3 regions of the Paracoccus sp. UBA5162 genome follow, and region 3 is predicted to be linked to each of the others. Evidence: riboswitches for the same ligand, from Rfam matches in the RefSeq annotation. Region 3 holds a riboswitch; each other region holds the start of a gene.

What was found. A riboswitch is a leader RNA that binds a small molecule or an ion and turns the genes downstream of it on or off. The one in region 3 is predicted to bind cobalamin.
Region 1: it holds a riboswitch for cobalamin, as region 3 does, so the genes downstream of both, nrdH (glutaredoxin-like protein NrdH) here and B4A72_RS15705 (aromatic ring-hydroxylating oxygenase subunit alpha) in region 3, are expected to answer to the same signal.
Region 2: it holds a riboswitch for cobalamin, as region 3 does, so the genes downstream of both, B4A72_RS00450 (TonB-dependent receptor plug domain-containing protein) here and B4A72_RS15705 (aromatic ring-hydroxylating oxygenase subunit alpha) in region 3, are expected to answer to the same signal.

The regions. Positions count from the first base shown of each region.
Region 1 covers NZ_DHXG01000057.1:12,370-14,683, forward strand. The annotation lists gene nrdE (class 1b ribonucleoside-diphosphate reductase subunit alpha) at 1-650, opposite strand, end outside; gene nrdI (class Ib ribonucleoside-diphosphate reductase assembly flavoprotein NrdI) at 635-1,048, opposite strand; gene nrdH (glutaredoxin-like protein NrdH) at 1,056-1,277, opposite strand; cobalamin riboswitch at 1,369-1,554, opposite strand; gene B4A72_RS08745 (glycine C-acetyltransferase) at 1,763-2,314, shown strand, end outside.
Region 2 covers NZ_DHXG01000002.1:64,287-66,600, forward strand. The annotation lists gene B4A72_RS00450 (TonB-dependent receptor plug domain-containing protein) at 1-1,166, opposite strand, end outside; cobalamin riboswitch at 1,289-1,482, opposite strand; gene B4A72_RS00455 (NAD-dependent deacylase) at 1,518-2,198, opposite strand; gene B4A72_RS00460 (hypothetical protein) at 2,202-2,314, opposite strand, start outside.
Region 3 covers NZ_DHXG01000098.1:2,797-5,110, reverse strand. The annotation lists partial or broken gene selB (selenocysteine-specific translation elongation factor) at 1-569, shown strand, start outside; tRNA gene B4A72_RS15710 (tRNA-Sec) at 630-725, shown strand; cobalamin riboswitch at 980-1,186, shown strand; gene B4A72_RS15705 (aromatic ring-hydroxylating oxygenase subunit alpha) at 1,302-2,314, shown strand, end outside.

The DNA.
Region 1 (2,314 bases), on a different contig from region 3:
TTGATCGGCGCGCCGGATTCGCGGATATTGGTCAGCATCAGCGCCACGCCGCCGCCGCGCTTGCTGAGTTGCAGCGAGGAATTGATCGCGCGGCCGATGGATTCCATGTTGTCCTCGACCCGCAGCAGAAAACACGAGATCAGCTCGCCCCGCGACGCCTTGCCGGCGTTCAGGAAAGTCGGCGTGGCGGGCTGGAACCGGCCTGACAGCATTTCGTCCATGAAGCGCATGGCCAGCGCCTCGTCCCCCCGCGCCAGGGTCAGCGCGACCATCACCACGCGATCCTCGTAGCGTTCCAGATAGCGCTGCCCGTCGCGGGTCTTCAGCGTGTAGCTGGTGTAGTATTTCAACGCGCCCAGAAAGGTCGGAAAGCGGAACTTGCGCGCATAGGCGGCGTCCCAGATCGCGCGCTGGAAATCGCGGGAATACCGGTCCAGCACGGCGGCTTCGTAATAGCCCTCATCGACCAGATAGCCCAGCTTTTCGTCCAGCGAATGAAAGAAGACCGTGTTCTGGTTCACATGCTGCAGGAAATATTGCCGCGCGGCCATGCGGTCGGCCTCGAACCGGATCCGCCCGTCCGCGTCATACAGATTCAGCATCGCGTTCAGCGCATGATAGTCGAGATCGGGTTTTACGGTGTCAAGCATTCCAGTCCCATGATGTTGTCCAGCCCCGCGCGGACGCGGATCAGATCGGTTTCGGTTCCCGCCAGCTCGAATCGATACAGCACCGGAACCTGGCATTTCTCCGAGATGACGCGGGCCGCCAGGGCGAATGTTGCGCCGAAATTGCGATTGCCCGCGCCGATGACGCCGCGCAGGCCCGCGCGGCGGCCCGGATCGTTCAGAAAGCGGATCACCTGCCTGGGCACCGCGCCCCGCCCCTCGCCATCCGCGAAAGTCGGGCAGATCAGGACATAGGGCCGGGCCGGGGCGGGCATGTCGCTGTCCGGACGGATCGGGATACGTTCCGCCGCCAGCCCCAGCCCGGCAACGAACCGCGCGGTATTGCCCGAGGCCGAGGAATAATAGACCAGCCCGGCCACCTGCGCCTCAGGACAGGCGGCCGATCATGTCGGGCCGGAAGCCCGCCCAGTGATCCTCGCCCGCGATCACCACCGGCGCTTGACGATAGCCAAGTGCGGTAACGCGCTGCATCGCATCCTCGTCCTCGGTCAGGTCGATGACGCTGTAATCCAGCCCCCGCGCATCCAGCGCGCGGGTCGTGGCGGTGCATTGCACGCAGGCGGGTTTGGAATAAACGGTGATGGTCATGGTCTTGCCCTCTGTTCCTGTTTTCCGGACCGAGAGTGACGGGCAGGCAGGGCGCATGGCCGGACCTACGCCGCCGGACCCACCGTCCGGTGTCGTTGTCGTCGCCATGGCAGGTCTCCTGGCTTGCGGCTTTCGCCCGACTGGCCTTCCCGGATCGCTCCAGTGGCATCATCAGCCGTGCAGGCCGCTTACAGTTGCGGGGGCAGCGCAGGACTTTCACCGGCTTCCCTTTTCACCCCTGACGCGAGTCAGGGACACCATAGCCACATCACTTAGCCATGTCCGGGGCCGGGGCGTCAATATCTTGTGTGGATCCGATGGAAAATAAATTCCTGACCTCCGGGGCAGCGATCAGGCCGCGGCGTCGCCGGGCTTTCGGCAATTCCGGCCTATATGGCAAATCTCGACTTTTCGCGCTAGGCATCCGCACGACAATGCCCGGATCACCGGGCGCAGAACGGCGCCTTGGCCGAAGGAAGCGCGACATGACCCTGACCGATCGTCTGACCGCCGAACTGGACCAGATCCGCAAGGACGGGCTTTTCAAGGACGAGCGCGTCATCACCTCGATGCAGTCGGGCCGGATCGAGGTCGGGGCCGGCCGCACCGTGCTGAATTTCTGCGCCAACAATTACCTGGGCCTGGCCGACCATCCCGAGTTGATCGCCGCCGGCCATGCGGCGCTGGACCGCTATGGCTACGGCATGGCCTCGGTCCGCTTCATCTGTGGCACGCAAGAGGAACACAAGGCACTGGAATCGCGCATCGCGGCTTTTCTGGGGGCCGAGGACGCGATCCTCTATTCCTCGTGTTTCGACGCCAATACCGGCCTGTTCGAGACGATCCTCGGGCCCGAGGACGCGATCATCTCGGACGCGCTGAACCATGCCTCGATCATCGACGGGGTCCGGCTGTGCAAGGCGCGCCGGCTGCGCTATGCCAACAACGACATGGCCGGACTGGAAGCGCGGCTGATCGAGGCCGGCGATGCCCGCAACCGGGTGATCGTCACCGACGGCGTGTTTTCGATGGATGGC
Region 2 (2,314 bases), on a different contig from region 3:
CGCCAGACGGCCGAGACCCGGCCCGAGGTGAAGCCGCCAAAGCGCGAATGATCGTCACGACGCAGCGAGGCGCTGAGATCGATATCGCTGCCGATCGGGGCGTCAACTTCGGCAAAGACCCCGCTGATGCGGCTGTCGCCCATGCCATCGGCCTTCTCTTTCTCGGTATCGGCGCCAAGGATCGCGCGTGCGCCGGTCGTGCCCAGGTCGGTCGCGCCCTGCCATGACACCTTGGTGCGGGACCCGATGAAGGGCGTTTCGACGCCGTTCGACCAGCTTCTCCGGTCGATCCGATAGCGGGTCAGGGCAAGGCTTTGATCGATGGATCCGGTCGTGACCTCGGCGAAGGCGCGCAGGCCGTAGGATTTGCGGGTGGTGTATTCGTCGCCCGGCGTGCCGGTCATGTCGCCGCCGAATTCGTCGAATTCGGCGCGGCTCTTGTCCCAGAAGCCGTTGATGCCGACCTTGCCGCCATTTTGCAGCTCTCGCGCGGCATAGAAGGACAGGCGCGATGCGTTGTAGCTGTCGGTCTCGAAGTTGCCGTCGTTTTCGTCGCGGGCGGAAAATCCCTGGCTGGTCACGCGGCTGGCGGTGAAGGCCAGGTCCGTGCCGTCACGGCGCAGAGCCGCGCCGTAGCTTGCGGCGAAGGTCTGGTATTGGCCGGCCTCGATGGCGAAATTCTGGCGCAATCCGTCCTCGGTCGGGCGCATGGTGTCGATCGACAACACGCCGGCGATGGCGCGCGATCCGTAAAGCGCCGATTGCGTGCCGCGCAGCAATTCGATCCGGCCGACGCCGGCCGTGATCAGTCCGCCGATATCGAAATAGGGCTGGCCCGCCGCCGGGTCCGAAACGTCGATTCCGTCGATCAGGACCGGCGTATATTCGGGCGGTGCGCCGCGCACCTGAAGCGCGCCGGTCGTGCCCAGCGGCCCGGACTGGCGGATCGCCACGCCGGGCAGTTCGGCGATGCTGTCGGCGATCGGCTGGGCGGTGCGATCGGCCAGCGCGGCCGCACCGATTACCGAAACCGAACTGCCAGAGCGACCGATTTCGGTCTGCTCGCGATTGGCGGTCAGGGTGATTTCCGGCAATACATACGGCGTCTGCTGGCCAAGGGCGGGGGGGGCGGCGGCGATTGCGGCCAGGATGGCTAGGCGTTTCATGATGTCCCTTCCGGGTCGCCCGGACGGATGCCGGGGCGGGATGCGGTCTGTCCGGAAGGGCTTTCCGGACGGCGAACATCACCACAACGGACGATCCGTCAAGCACATGCGCCCCGCATGTCCTTGGGGTGATCGCCTGGGCAGGTCTCCTGGCTTGCGGGTCAAGGCTTGGCCGGGCCTTCCCATCCGCGAATTCGGCGGACAGTGGCATTCTCCGGCCTCGCTCTCCGCTGACAGTTGCGGGGGCAGCCGCGGAATTGCACCGCGTTCCCTTTTCACCGGGCGCGAACCCGGAACCGAGGCAGCCCGGGGCATAGCCGATCGGGCCGTCGCGGCGCAAGGAATTTCGCCTCAGGCGGGCAGCGAGGCGACCCACTCGGGCACGATCCGCGAGGCCGGGCCCAGAATCTGGCGGTCGAAGTCCGGAGCATTGGCGCCGGCTTCCAGGTTGAGGGCGACGCATTCCGCGCCCATCCGGGCGGCGTGCCGGGCGAAACCGGCGGCCGGATAGACATTTCCCGACGTTCCGATGGCTGCGAAAAGGTCGCTATGCGCCAAAGCCTGCCAGATCCGCTGCATGTGACAGGGGATCTCGCCGAACCAGACGATGTCGGGTCGGGTCCGCCTTGCCCCGCAGCCGGGGCAGCCGTCCTCGGATGTCATCGTCATCGGCGCATCCCAGCACGCCCCGCAGGCGGCACAGCGCGCGCGGCTCAGGCGGCCATGCATGTGGATCACATCGGCGCAGCCGCCGCGTTCGTGAAGATCTTCCACATTCTGCGTCACCAATGTCACGTCATGGTTCCGCGACAGCCGGGCCAGGGCCCGATGGGCAGCATTGGGCTGCGCGCCGGCTGCCTTCTGCCGTCGTTCATTGTAGAAGCGATGGACCAGCGCCGGGTCGCGGGCAAAACCCCCCGGTGTCGCCACATCCTCGATCCGGTGCCGTTCCCACAATCCCGTGCCGGCGCGAAAGGTGGCCAGGCCGCTTTCAGCGGAAATGCCCGCGCCGGTCAGGACCGTGATCCGCATGCGTCAGCGGCAAAGGGCCTCGGCCCTGCCGGCGAAACGCTTGTAGCGCGCCCAGAACGCGTTGTCGGCATCGCGTTTCGACATCCGCACGGCCTGCGCCTGATTCGGATCGCGGA
Region 3 (2,314 bases):
ACGGGCTGCGGACGCAGTTGCAACAGGCGTTGGCCCGATTTCACGAACAGAACCCCGACATGGCGGGCCTGGGCCGCGAAAAACTGCGCCTGGCGCTGACGCCGCGCCTGCCCAAGCCCGAATTCCTGTCCTTTCTGCGCGACGAGGCCGGGGCCGGGCGCGCGGTCATGGACGGTGCCTTTCTGCGCCTGCCCGGTCACGAGGTTCGCCTGTCGCCCGAGGATGAGGCGCTGTGGCTGCGCATCGTCCCGGCCCTGACAGGCGATGGCCGTTTCCGCCCGCCGCGCGTCCGCGATTTCGCGACCGAGACGGGTGTGGAGGAACGCGAGGTGCGGCGGGTGCTGAAGCTGACGCAGAAGCTGGGGCGCACCGACCAGATCGCGCATGACCATTTCTTCGCCCGCACCGTCACTGCCGAAATGGTGGCTATCGCGGTCGATGTCGCGGCGAAGACCGAAGACGGCTGGTTCGGCGCCCCTGCCTTCCGCGACAGGATGGGTAACGGACGCAAGGTCGCCATCGAGATCCTGGATTTTCTGGATCGCCTTGGGGTCACCTTGCGCCGCGGCGATTTGCGTCGCATCAATCCCCACAGGGTGGATCTGTTCGGCACGGCGGAACAGCGCGATGGAAGGGAATCGTCCCCGGTGGGGCGGCCGGACTTCAAATCCGGTTGGGGCAGCGAGCCTGTCCCGGGTGGGTTCGACTCCCATTCCCTTCCGCCAGAAAAGCGGCGGGGCTGACGCGCGGCTCTGGATTCCGGCTCGAACGGATCGGTCCCGCAGGCCCGGAACCGAAGGCGCGTTGTCCTTGCGCCCCGGCAGGCCGCCCGCATGGCGGTATGGGCCGCGATCCGTGATGCAACCGGCCGCGGAATCGGGTTGCGCAGGCCGCCCCCCGGCCATCGCCCCCCCGGCGAAAGTCTGTTTCGGGCGGCCTAATGTCGCAACCGGCGTATCGGGCGGATCTCGCGCAGCTATTCTGCGCCCAGATGTCAGGTGCGGCCGCGGAACTCGAGCCAAGGCCGATAATTGGGAAGCAGGTGAAAATCCGGAACTGCCCCCGCAACGGTAAGGAGCGAACGGCCACGACAAGAGCCACTGGAGTCAAGCCTCCGGGAAGGCGTCGGGTCGGCGGCATGGCCGAAGCCCCAAGTCCGGAAACCAGCCAGACATGACGTCAAACCGCGGGCGGCGGCAGAGGCGATCCTGCGTCGCGCCATCTCATCGGCGCGGGGCCGATCCCGTCTGCCGCGCCCCTCAGCATATCGCCGGAGATGTCCGGCAACGGAGAAAGAGGCCATGACCGCAGAGGCCAAAGCACGCGACCTGCTGAACCGGCGCGAACCGAATCATTCGCTGGAACGGGCGTTCTATACGGATGCCGATCTTCATGCGATCGATCTGGAACAGATTTTCTATCGCGACTGGTTGTATGCCGCACCGTCCTGCGCGCTACCCAAGGCGGGAAGCTATGTCACCCATCAGGTCGGCGCCTACCGGCTGATGATCGTGCGCGGCGCGGACAGGGTGATCCGGGCGTTCCACAATACCTGCCGGCATCGCGGCTCGATCATCTGCAAGGGCGCTTCGGGCCACGTGCCGAAACTGGTCTGCCCCTATCATCAATGGACCTACGAACTGGACGGCCGCCTGATCTGGGCGCGGGACATGGGGCCGGATTTCGATGCCACGAAACACGGGTTGAAGGCGATCCATTGCCGCGAAGTGTCGGGGCTGGTCTATCTGTGCCTGGCCGAGGAGGCCCCGGATTTCGACGCCTTCGCCGCCATGGCCCAGCCCTATCTGGCGTCGCACGATCTGGATCAGGCCAAGATCGCCCATCAATCGACCATCATCGAGAACGGCAACTGGAAGCTGGTCTGGGAAAACAACCGCGAATGTTATCATTGCGGCGGCAACCACCCGGCCCTGTGCCGCACCTTCCCCGACGATCCGGTGATCAGCGGAATCGAGGAAGGCGGCCCCCCGCCCCATCTTCAGGCGCATTTCCGGCGTTGCGAGGCGGCCGGAATGCCCGCGCAGTTCCGCATCGCGGAGAGCGGACAATACCGCTTTGCCCGGATGCCGCTGAAGGTCGGGGCAAAAAGCTATACCATGACCGGCGATCCGGCCGTGAGACGCCGGCTGGGTCGGGTGCCCTTCGACGACGCGGGCGCGCTGCTGAAATTCCACTATCCGACGACGTGGAACCATTTCCTGCCCGATCACTCGATCACATTCCGGGTGACCCCGCTCGGTCCGCAGCAGACCGAGGTCCAGACGACCTGGCTGGTCGACAAGGACGCCGTCGA